DNA from 3 places in the Oceanobacillus caeni genome. Region 3 is predicted to be linked to each of the others. Evidence: riboswitches for the same ligand, from Rfam matches in the RefSeq annotation. Region 3 holds a riboswitch; each other region holds the start of a gene.
The links. A riboswitch is a leader RNA that binds a small molecule or an ion and turns the genes downstream of it on or off. The one in region 3 is predicted to bind preQ1.

Region 1 (4,154 bases), on a different contig from region 3:
GCTTGAACAACAATATATTTTGTTGCTGTTTTTTTAAAATCCACGCTTGATACATCGTCATTTTCTTCATTCATTCCTGCATAATCGCCATTTTCATCATAAAGAGACATGCCATAGCTATTTCCATTTTTAAAATGATGTTCTACGTCAAAGTAAATTCGTTCACCTTGTTCTCCATGAATAGGTATCAAGTGCTCCCCATTAAAATATTCGTATTCCACCTCTACAAATGTATCTCCTGTCACTTCATTCCACCCGACTTTACTTGTATGATCCATAGGAATCATCACCAAACAAACAAGCGGTATAACAATTACAATCCAGCTATACCACTTTAAAGGCTTTAACTTTTCTTTACCAAATAAAAAGAGAAGAGAGAAAAAGCCACCAATTGTTCCAGCGATTAACGCGTATTCTATTGGCATCAAAACCAAGAAAAGGGGATATCCAATCAAAAAATAAAGCAAAATTTGTTTACCTGTAAAATTGGGTATGAATTTCCCAATAACATCTATGAAAATGGAACTAATTATTCCGTAGCCAAAAAATAAAGCCCAAATCGCCGGTATTGTAATCAGTTCATGGAATTCAAAAAAATTAAATCCACTACTGCTAATTATGACGATAAAAAAGATTGATATTGAAAAGCTCGCCCCTATAATCCTTTCTAATAAGCGATTCTTAATAAAATGTTTTCCCAAATATGTTCAACTCCAATAAAAGAATCTCACCGAACACATTCCTTTAGACAAAATGCTTGAACCCACTACTTTGGAAGAGTAAGGTTAAAGTTTTTATATCAAACACCACGTTTATTTCCCCATAAATAGGTGTGAAGTTGCGGCAATACCCGAACATCGTTCAATTCTGAACTATTCATTACAAGATCAACCAATCGTTCGTATTTTTCAAGCAGATAGGCTAACAACTTCTCCTGTTCTCCCGTTTCTAAATCATCATTACCCACTTGCAAAAACAATTTTACATCAGGATACCTTTTGTGTATGTTGATGGCATATTGCAAATCTTTTTTCCCAAAGACGACTACCTTTAAACTGAAATCCCCCTGTTGTTTTTCCTTTAATGAACGGATGATAAAATCCAATGTTTCAAAATTTGTAGTCATTCCAGAGCTTGGCGGCTTAGGCGAAATCGTTAGATCATCTATCTTTGTAAACCATTCCTGCCATCTGCTACCTTGTGTTTCCAATGCAACCTTCACCTGATTTTCATGAAGTAAATCTACCAATGCATTCAATTGAGCCAATAATCCTGGATTTCCTCCAGAGATGGTAACATGTTGAAATCGTCCGCCTCCCTTTTCATATAATGCTTCCACTATTTCCTGCGGTTCCATCATTTGAATCGATTCCTTTTCTGAACCGTCCCAGGTGAATTTCGAATCACACCAGGAACAGGAATAATCACAGCCGGCCGTTCTGACAAACATTGTTTTTTGGCCAATGACCATTCCCTCCCCTTGAATAGTTGGGCCAAATATTTCAAGTACAGGTATTTTTCTCATAATGTTTTCTCCTTTGGTCGGTAAATACAATAGCTCGTAGGCGTTTCCCTTAAATATACCTGAACACAAGTTGGCTTATTCTGTAGGGTGTTTAGGTATTCCTGAATGATTTCATAGATAGTCCGGGCAACCACTTCTGTTGTCGGAAAGTATTCAGCGTCTTGGTCGGAGAATTTGGTGTCTTCATTCATCACATGATGATCAAATCTCTTGTGAATTAAGTCTTTTATTTTTTTAAAATTAACTAAAAAAACTGTGTGATCAAGTTCGTTTCCAGCAATGGTGATATTGGTAAAATAGGTGTGCCCATGCATATTTTGACATTTCCCAGCATCCTCATGTGGTACATAATGAGCTGCAGCAAATTGAAAATCTTTATTTAGTTCATATGCATAGGGATGTTCTGTAACCGGATAAATCTGTTGCATCATGAATCATCACTCCTTCGTTTATTTTGTATCTTTGGGAGCTTGTATCCATCCAATAAAGAAAAGCGTAAGCGCCCGTTTAGCGACGTACGGACTGGACTGAGCCGTAGGAGATAAAGGAAACACGACGAACGGAGTGAGTCGATGTTGACTTATCGTACGGAGGTGAGGGAAGTCTCGCTAGTCGCTGGGCGCTGGAGCTAGACAAAAAAGACAACACTAAAGAAGGTGCTGTCCTAGCTCCTTAGTTTTTTATAGAGGGATGGAATTTCGAACCTCTCCTGCCAATACGCAGATTCTATTATTCACTTACAATATTACTTTACCATATCTTTTGTTTTAGATTAAAGAATATATGTCAACATAAAAAATGAATATAAACGTTTCCAAAAGAAGAGAACATAATACGGGTAAAAAGCTGAAGACTACTTGTTCTTCCTTTATTAAACTTGCTTTCATAGAAAAAATGCTTCAGTTATTGAAGAAAACTGCCCTATATAATAACATCGTATTTGTTTATTTACTACTGCTAATTCTCAAATTAACAATTAGCCACACACCTTGAATAATCGTTGGTATTATAAACGCAATCAATAAGACTATAAATGCCAATAATTTAAGCTCAGGTGTTTGAGTAACCCCAGCACCATCGACCTCTCTTAACCAAATAATAGCTAATCCAATTACAAAAATGATAATCCAAAATATGTTACCAATCCACCAGAAATACCATCGTTTTTTCACCTTATTTCTCTCTCCATTCTCCAACCGAAATAAATTTCATTTAACTATACTGCCAATTACTAAAAAATCATCGCCACTTTTTTGAAATAACGTACCCGGAAACAGAACTAAAACAGCAAGCTTTGAAAAAGTGTAATGGTTATAACTAATGCAGATAAAGATCCAGCAGACAGTAATGTTATCATTTTTCGCCAGTTTATCTTTTTTGAAGGTTTTACAGCCTCTCGAGAAACCGTAATCCATATAGCCATAGATGCTATAACTAAGATGAAAATAACTTCTTTAGACACATTTGACACCTCCATCATTTACAATAATCACATAACCTTATGTACGGATTAGAAAAATAAAAGTTTCATTAAGGAATGACCTTTTTAATTGAACAATTTGACACTTATTTTTTAGGCATAGTGTATATCACAGATACACCACTGTTTTCTTCAATCTTCGTAAAAATTTCATGAAAAGTTTCTATTGCTCTTTCAATTAATTCGTACCTTTCCAAAATTTCACTACAGTAACCACCCATCAGAATCACTATTACTTGCACCACAATCTAACTCTTTCTCCACCCTCTTCTTTCCACTCTAGATACCAGACTTTAAAGCAGGTGTTTCAAACTTTTTTAACATAGGGAAAAGAATTTCATCAGTTCAATAACTAATGAATAGAGTCATATGCCAAAAATATGCTGTTGAAAAAGCTACTCATTTATTGAATTTACCCAATATAGTATATGGATTCTACTCACTTGAATATATCATTTTTCTTCTTCAAACTAGCGTTCAACGATGCTTCCACCTTTTTGTAATATAGATAATACCCCATCCAAAAAACAGCATAAACAAATATAAAAACCAGAAAACTTATTAAAATTGCTGCTAAGCTAAATGGAATCCAGTCAGCAATAAACAAGGCGATTGTAAAGTAAACAGCTATCGACAAGCAGAAATGAATAGCGGTTTTTTTCAGGTAACTCCAGCCATTATCCTCAAACAAAAACGAGGCCAATCCAAAATAAATACCAAGAATAAAAGAACAGAGCATATAAATCCATATTTGTGAGATAGCAGCGTCCGTGCTGGTAAACATTACAACAGTAAGGGCAATAAATGTAAAAATACCACCTAGAGCTATCCCCATCATACTTCTTTTAACTGCTTCAACAATCATCTGACTGCCCTCCCATAACCAATCTATCTTTGATTGATTTCACATATTTTCGTGTAATAAACTCTTTATTTCCAGAATGAAAATAAACACAGAGATTTCCATTAAATGATAACTCAAAACGTTCAATATGATTAAGATTGCCGATGACTGATTTTGAAAAACGCATAAAGCCATAAGGAGCTAAAACATCTTCTATTTCATAGAGCTTCATCCTTACTTCAATATTCCGTTTACCAATGCATGCAAGAATTTTTCTTTTTTCAGCATATACAAATTCTACCTGA
Region 2 (4,154 bases), on a different contig from region 3:
GTAATGTCCCTATAATAAAGAACATCTCTGGCTCGTTTGCAAAAGGGAAAATAACAACACTAGTGGGACCATCTGGTGCAGGAAAGACTACTTTATTTCGATTATGTAATAGACTTATTTCTCCTGATTCAGGACAAATAATAATAAATGATAAATCTATTGATGAATATGATCCAATAACATTACGTCGCAAAATCGGACTTGCATTGCAAAGTGCTACAATGCTTAGTGGCTCGGTGTATAAAAACCTTTCATTACCACTCACGTTAAAAGGTGAAACATTATCTGAAGATGATGCCAAAGAATTATTAGAAGATGTAGCACTGGGAAAAGACTTCTTAAACCGAAATATTAATGATCTATCTGGAGGACAGAAACAAAAGGTTTCTATAGCCCGAACATTAGTAAATCGTCCTGAGGTTCTCTTATTAGATGAAATCACTTCTTCTCTTGATCGTATATCTCAACACGACATTGAAGAATTAATCCAAAAGATAAACCAAAAATACGGAACAACTATTGTTTGGATTACACATAATTTAGACCAAGCTTTGACCATTGGTGACTATTCTTGGGTTATGATGGCTGGTGAGGTCATTGAAACGGGTAAGAGTGAGTTTTTAAATGACCCGAAAGATGACAGAGTAAAACGTTTTATAAAGGGAGACTTAGAATGAGTTATTTAACATTAACATTAGCACTTATTTTTGTATTAATACCCATCATCCTATCTAAAACATTACATTTAGATTTAGAGAAGGATACAATTATTGCAACGGTTCGTTCCATTATCCAATTACTTGTTGTCGGATATGTATTGCAATTTGTCTTTGCATCGGAAGAATTTATTTTTATCGTCTTAATGATTGTTTTAATGATTGGTGCAGCGACACAAAATGCTAGAAAAAAGGGAGCATCCATAAGAGGGATTACCTGGAAGCTTATTATTACTTTCATTTTCATAGAAATACTGACCCAAGCTATCTTACTTGGATTTCAAATAACTCCTCCTACTGCGCAGTATATTATACCGATAAGTGGAATGGTCGTCGGAAATTCGATGGTTCTTGCCATTTTATTTCTAAATAGGTTCACTGCTGAAGTAGAAGCGCGACAAGATGAAACGGAGCTCATCTTATCTTTAGGAGGGACACCAAAACAAGCAATCCATACTCCCTTAGTTACTTCTATTAAAGCTAGTACGATTCCTACTATTGAAAGCCAAAAAACAATTGGCCTAGTCCAGTTACCTGGAATGATGAGCGGCCAAATCATCGCAGGGGCAGATCCAGTACAAGCTGTTCAATTCCAACTTCTTGTCCTATTCTTACTATTAACAACAGCAATAGTCACAAGCATCTTCCTAGGGTTCTTATCCTACCCAGCACTTTTCAATGATAAAATGCAAATGATGAAGATTAGAAATGAAAAATAAGTAGAGCGTGAATCTAATTTCGGATTCACGCTTTATTGCGTTTTATTGACAGATGACTTCCTATTTTGTATATTATAATTAATTAAAAATATATTAATTAAGTATAAATGGATAAATAATGTAGAAGGAGAATTTTTATGTCGGAGAATTTATCACTAAAATCCTTTGTTGTCTTGCTAAAGGCTAATAAGACGTTGGCGGAATTAATTAAAAAGGATATAAGCAGTCATGGAATGCGGACATCTGATTTTACTGTATTAGAAGCATTATACCATAAAGGCAAACAGACTATTAAACAAATTACACAATCCGTATTGATCAATACAGGTTCCATAACGTATGTTATCGATAAATTAGAAAAAAAAGGACTACTAGAAAGAACACCATGCAAAGATGACCGTCGTGTTGTTTATATTCAATTAACAGATCAAGGTGTACAACTAATGGAAGAGATTTTCCCGCTGCATCAACAAGTCATCGAAAACGTATTTGAAGGTGTTACGGATGAAGAAAAGAAAATAATAATCGATGTATTAAAGCGTGTTGGCAAGAAAAGTGAAGAACTAAAATAAAACACGATGATCCAAAAAGGTAGATACTTCAAAAACTTTTTTTCCCTGCATAGTACAGGGTGAAAAAATCAACATAGGAATTAGATACGCCGTGCTAGTGCACGGCATTTTTTAATTCCTTAATATAATATAAGCTAGGTAAACGACATAAAAAATAGCTAATATAAGACCTTCCCTCTTACCTATTCTAAAATTGGTTCTCGAAAAAACTAATAAAAGCAGAGTTAAGACCATCATCATCATAACATCTATAAATACTTTATTATCCACCGCAAGAGGAGTTATAGCAGAAGCGGCTCCTAACACAAATAATATATTAAAGATATTACTTCCAACAATATTACCTAGAGCAATTTCACTTTCTTTTTTCAGAGCGGCAGTAATAGAAGTAACCAATTCCGGTAAAGAGGTTCCAATCGCTACAATTGTCAATCCAACTAATGTTTCACTCATTCCCCATTGGTAAGCAATTTCCGTTGCATTGGAAACAACTAGGTCCCCTCCAAAAATAATGCCTATTAAACCTAATAAAGTTATGAATATATTCTTCCCCCATGTCACATCCTCGGGGATTGATTCATTCTTCATGTTCTCTCTACTCTTAAATGCAAGTTCGATAACATAGTACATAAAGATTGCAAGAAATAATAGGAAAACCAATCCATCACTACGAGTGATAAAATTAGCACTTAATCCCTCTAACACGACGTCACTCATAACAACTAATAATACAGTGCTGGCTAGTAACGTAAAAGGGATTTCCTTACGTATCGTTTCTGTTTCTACTTTCAAAGGATATATAAGTGCAGCAATACCAACAACAGCTGTTAGATTAAAAATATTACTACCAATAACATTACCTAGAGCTACATCAGCATTTCCTTCCAATGCTGCTATAATACTTACCGTTGCCTCTGGGGAACTTGTACCAATAGCGACGATCGTAAGCCCGATTAATATTGAAGGAATTTTAAGTAACCTTGCTATATTGGATGCACCATCTACAAAATAGTCTGCTCCCTTAATCAAAAGACCAAAACCTATTATTAACAATAAATATTCCAAATATTCTCACCCCATTTTTTTATCTTACTATAACTTTTCCTCCATTTCTATGTTAAATTCCCTTAAAATCTACCAACCAAATCCCTAAAGATTACTAATATTTCCATTGTGAATCATTATAAACTTTGCTATGATAGATTCTATTGTATAAAATCCGTGGTTCGAAAGCCTCCCACGTAAAAAAACTAAGGAGAGATGGAAATGAATATAAAAACGTTAACTGCAAATGGCGTTTTGGCTGCAATGTATATAGCTGTATCAGCACTTATACAACCATTTGGCTTTACGAATGTCCAATTTCGTGTACCTGAGATGTTTAATCATCTCGTCGTATTTAATAAAAAGTTCTTTTTCGGTATTATATTTGGTGTATTTTTAACCAATCTATTTTTCTCACCAATGCGACTGTATGATATTGTATTTGGTGTCGCGCATTCGGCAATATCTTTAGGACTTATTATTCTACTTTCTAAATACACGAAAAACACGCTACTTTTACTAGCAGCCAATGCAATCATTTTCAGTTTTAACATGTTCATTGTCGCATTAGAATTATACTTAGCATTGGGATTACCTTTCCTATTTTCTTGGGTAACTACAGCCATTGGAGAAATCGTTGTTTTGGCTATTGGTATTCCAATTATGTATACTTTAAATAAACAAGTACATTTTGATAAAATCATATAAAGAAGATTTCCGTCATTGGGAGTCTTACTACCCGTTTAGATAGGATAAAGGGATATACCATAATAAAAACTTCACGATTAACTTACTAATTCGTGAAGTTTTTTTATATACTTACATAATATTTATACAAGGAGGCGCTAGTTATGATTGTTAGAGAAGAAACAGATCATTTTATAATGATTGAGCAAGACAACCATGCCATTGTATCTGGTGAATTAATAAAGTATTGGAAAAAAGAACTATTATTAAGTAACACGCTTATGGATTCGGTTGTAACAGCAATCACACTTCATGACTATGGTTGGAAGTACTTTGATAAGCAACCAGTATGGAATGATCAGCTAAAAGCACCGTATGATTTTACGAGTTACCCCTTAGCTCCGAAGACCATCATT
Region 3 (4,154 bases):
GGACTTAATCCAACGATAACGAAAACAACGGAATCTAGTAATCCACCAACAATTCCGCTATAAAATACACGCCATGCGATTGGTAGTTTTAATCTAGTATAAATCTCTGTATCTGCTGTTTCAGAAATAATAAAGGAAAGTGCGGAGGCTGCGACAATCATTAGGGTATCGCCAAGTAAAGAGGACACCGCACCGGATAAGATTAATGCTGTCAAGATAAATAAATAGGTCTTTTTTCTTCCGTACTTGTTTTGCACCAAGTCACGAAATATAAAGGTCGCACCTATTAAAAATGTTCCCATTGGAATGATGAAAATACCAATCTCGAGGGGCATGATTGCCGCGGTTATCACGTTTGCCGTGACAATGGAAATTAAATATAAAAAAACGCGCAACATATTATTTCTCTCCCTTGGCCAGTAAGTATTGCTCTAAACCATGATTACGGAGCTTACACGCTGGACACTCGCCACAACCATCAGCCTTTATTCCGTTATAACATGTTAAGGTTTTTTTCCGGATGAAATCCATTACACCTAACTCATCAGAAAGCCTCCAAACATCCCTTTTATCCAACCACATTAGGGGAGTATGGATAACAAAACCCTCATCCATTGCTAGATTCAATGTCACATTTAATGATTTGATAAAACTATCTCGGCAATCTGGATAGCCACTAAAATCTGTTTCACTAACTCCTGTCACAAGATGCCTTGCACCAACTTGCTTTGCTAACACACCAGCGAAGGATAGAAAAAGTAAATTTCTCCCTGGTACAAAAGTGTTTGGAAGCCTAGTTCCATCACCATCAGCTATCTCCATATCGTCCCGTGTTAAAGCATTGGGTGCTAATTGATGTAGAAGCGACATATCTAAAATATGGTGTTTGACACCGAGATCTTCTGCAATTTCTTTGGCGCATTCGATTTCTAATTGATGTCGTTGGCCATAATCAAAGGTAACTGTTTCGACCTCTTTAAATTGTTCTTTTGCCCAGAATAAACAGGTCGTACTGTCCTGCCCTCCGCTAAAAACAACAATGGCTTTATTCTTTTCCATGTAAAAACTCCTTTTCAAAAAGAAAAAACAACACTAAGATGGGTTGTTTTCTTAGTTTTTTATAGAGGGTAGCTAGAACCTCTACCTATTTAACGATTATCTATATTTTCCGGATTAAGATCATGATTCATCAAGCGATGCATAGCCATTTCCTCATACTTTGTCCCTGGTTTTCCATAATTACACCAAGGGTCAATAGAAATACCGCCACGAGGAGTGAATTTACCCCAAACCTCAATATAACGTGGATCAAGTAATTCAATTAGATCATTCATAATGATATTCACACAATCCTCATGAAAATCTCCATGATTTCTGAAACTAAATAAATATAATTTCAATGATTTACTTTCTACAATCTTTTGATCAGGTATGTACGAAATATACATCGTCGCAAAATCAGGTTGCCCTGTAATCGGACATAAACTAGTAAACTCTGGACAATTGAATTTTACAAAATAATCCCGATTAGAATGGATGTTATTTACGGATTCTAATACTTCAGGTGTATAGTCCGTTGCGTAATTCGTTTCCTTATTACCAAGTAGAGTTAAATCCTTCAAACCTTGTTTCTCGCTTCTTCCAGACATAAAAAAACCTCCCTGTAATGTTTCCGAACACTACGGAGAGGTCATAGCAAACTATGATTCTAACAAAAAAGCCACATCCAATTATGGACATGGCGAATTGTCATTGTATCCATAGTTTTTTATAGAGGGTTTCAGCTATGAACCTCTTCCGATCAGTTGTTCAATTCTTACTTATCATAACCTTAGAAGGGAGATTATGTCAATATGGTTTATTTGTTCGGTTGCTTTTTCGGTCATGATGAAACCAAGGGGAGCTCACTTTAAATTCGCATCAGGGGTTATTGAATTAGTCGAAAAAACATTATAATATGAATAATATCAATTTATATAAATATTATTATAAATTAAATAAATTGAAAAATGGTGTAAAACTTACAAGGTGAGAGGGGCAGCAAAATGGAAACCGTACTAAATGCTTTAAAAAGAAAACTATCTGACGAGCAAATTACGACGAATCAAACGGTAAGAGAATTACATAGCAGGGATGAAACATATCATCAAACAAGTCTTCCAGATGTGGTGGTATATCCAAAATCGACAAAGGATGTAAGCCATATTATGGAGGTTGCACAAGAGTTTAAGATTCCAATAACACCATTTGGAGTTGGGACCAGTTTAGAAGGACATGTTATTCCATATCAACATGGCATCTCCATTGATTTTTCTTTGATGAATAAAATTATTGAAATAAAGGAAAGTGACTTACTTGTCACGGTTCAGCCTGGTGTGACTAGAGAACAATTGAATAAAGAACTCAAAAAGTATGGGTTATTCTTCTCGGTCGATCCAGGTGCAAATGCAACTATCGGAGGAATGGCGGCTACGAATGCTAGTGGAACTACGACAGTAAAGTATGGGGTGATGCGCGATCAGGTGCGTGATATCGAAGTGGTTCTTGCCGATGGAAGTGTGATACATACAGGGAGTTTAGCAGCTAAATCTGCATCGGGTTATCATTTAAATGGATTATTTGTTGGTTCAGAGGGAACGCTTGGCTGTTTCACGGAGATAACATTACAAGTATATGGCATTCCAGAACATATGGTTGCTGCTCGTGCAACATTCCCAAGTTTCACTCATGCAATTGATGCTGTTACTTCGATTATCCATGCAGGGGTACCGATTGCACGAGTGGAATTTGTGGATGAGGCTTCAATGATTCAAATTAATAAATTTAGTGAAACAGATTATCCAGTAGAACCAACCCTTTTCTTGGAATTCCATGGTAATGAAGCCGGTTTACAAGCGGATGTTGATTTCACTAAGGAAATCATGAAGGATAATAAGTGTCAGGAATTTATTTTTGAAACCGATACTGCAGCACGTAATCATTTATGGCATGCCCGCCATAATCTAGCCTATGCCTATGTCCATGATTATGTTGGCAAGAAGATGATGCTTACGGATGTTGCCGTTCCCATATCCGAGTTAGCAAATGCGGTAACTTTTGCCAGGAAGGAGTTAGATAAATTAGGAATTCCGGGTGGACTCGTAGGTCACGTCGGGGATGGCAACTTTCATTCATTGATTATGATTGATATGGCAAATACGGAAGAAGTACAAAAAGCGAAAGAATTTAATGAAAAGATTGTGCTTTATGCACTACAGCGTGGTGGAACATGTACTGGAGAGCATGGTGTAGGCGTTGGAAAAAAACAATACCAGCAGCTGGAGCATGGAACAGCACTCGGAGTAATGAAACAAATTAAAAAGGTACTAGATCCAAATAACATTTTAAATCCTAATAAAATTATAGATATAGAATAGGGGGCAACAAGATAAATTGAGTTTGTCTAATAGGATACTTACTATACGGTAGCTGAAGTTTCATTCATAATAAAAAATCACTTGTTACAAATACACATACATTTTAGTCCACATCTATTATAGGTGTGGACTATTTTATCCCACCTAAACGGCAGTAAGACTCCCACTCCAAACTTTTGAGGAAACAAAAAAGGTAGGCGGGAGATCAACTGCCTGCTATCAAAAGTTGCTTGGTTCCCTGCAATAAAAAATGGCATTAGGTGAAACGGTTATGTTAAATTAAACTTAACTTATTTAATGGAACTAGGAGAAATTCAAACATGGAAAAAATCATGATTGTTGAAGATGATTTAAAAATTGCAGAATACCTTTGCAAGCACATAGAAAAGTACGGATATGAAGTGATCATCGCTAAAGATTTTGAAAATATAATGGCTACTTTCCGTGATGCTCAGCCTAATCTTCTTTTACTAGATATTAATTTACCTAGTTTTGACGGATATTATTGGTGCAGGCAAATTCGTAAAGAGTCTATTTGCCCCGTAATTTTCATTTCCGCACGTACAGGGGAGATGGACCAAGTAATGGCAATAGAAAATGGTGGGGACGATTTTATTACGAAGCCTTTTCATCCTGATATTGTCATGGCAAAAATACGAAGTCAAATGCGACGTGCATATGGAGAATATGCGGCAAACTATAAAGAGAGAGTACTTATTCAAGGAGACTTAACCTTAT

Region 1: linked by a shared signal. The riboswitch ahead of ACFQ18_RS12680 (6-pyruvoyl trahydropterin synthase family protein) and the one ahead of queF (preQ(1) synthase) in region 3 are both predicted to bind preQ1.
Region 2: linked by a shared signal. The riboswitch ahead of ACFQ18_RS15590 (QueT transporter family protein) and the one ahead of queF (preQ(1) synthase) in region 3 are both predicted to bind preQ1.

What each region holds. Positions count from the first base shown of each region.
Region 1 covers NZ_JBHTKV010000018.1:6,544-10,697, forward strand. Annotated here, with positions in the region: gene ACFQ18_RS12670 (hypothetical protein) at 1-701, opposite strand, end outside; gene queE (7-carboxy-7-deazaguanine synthase QueE) at 800-1,528, opposite strand; gene ACFQ18_RS12680 (6-pyruvoyl trahydropterin synthase family protein) at 1,522-1,956, opposite strand; PreQ1 riboswitch class I at 2,192-2,238, opposite strand; gene ACFQ18_RS12685 (DUF3923 family protein) at 2,470-2,697, opposite strand; gene ACFQ18_RS12690 (hypothetical protein) at 2,805-2,987, opposite strand; gene ACFQ18_RS12695 (DUF3021 domain-containing protein) at 3,445-3,870, opposite strand; gene ACFQ18_RS12700 (LytTR family DNA-binding domain-containing protein) at 3,860-4,154, opposite strand, start outside.
Region 2 covers NZ_JBHTKV010000030.1:570-4,723, forward strand. Annotated here, with positions in the region: gene ACFQ18_RS15570 (ABC transporter ATP-binding protein) at 1-677, shown strand, start outside; gene ACFQ18_RS15575 (ABC transporter permease) at 674-1,435, shown strand; gene ACFQ18_RS15580 (MarR family winged helix-turn-helix transcriptional regulator) at 1,573-2,007, shown strand; gene ACFQ18_RS15585 (calcium/sodium antiporter) at 2,119-3,072, opposite strand; PreQ1 riboswitch class I at 3,223-3,267, shown strand; gene ACFQ18_RS15590 (QueT transporter family protein) at 3,274-3,759, shown strand; gene ACFQ18_RS15595 (DUF3891 family protein) at 3,903-4,154, shown strand, end outside.
Region 3 covers NZ_JBHTKV010000021.1:11,836-15,989, reverse strand. Annotated here, with positions in the region: gene ACFQ18_RS13760 (VUT family protein) at 1-395, opposite strand, end outside; gene queC (7-cyano-7-deazaguanine synthase QueC) at 400-1,059, opposite strand; PreQ1 riboswitch class I at 1,105-1,147, opposite strand; gene queF (preQ(1) synthase) at 1,149-1,649, opposite strand; PreQ1 riboswitch class I at 1,755-1,801, opposite strand; gene ACFQ18_RS13745 (FAD-binding oxidoreductase) at 2,046-3,416, shown strand; gene ACFQ18_RS13740 (response regulator transcription factor) at 3,737-4,154, shown strand, end outside.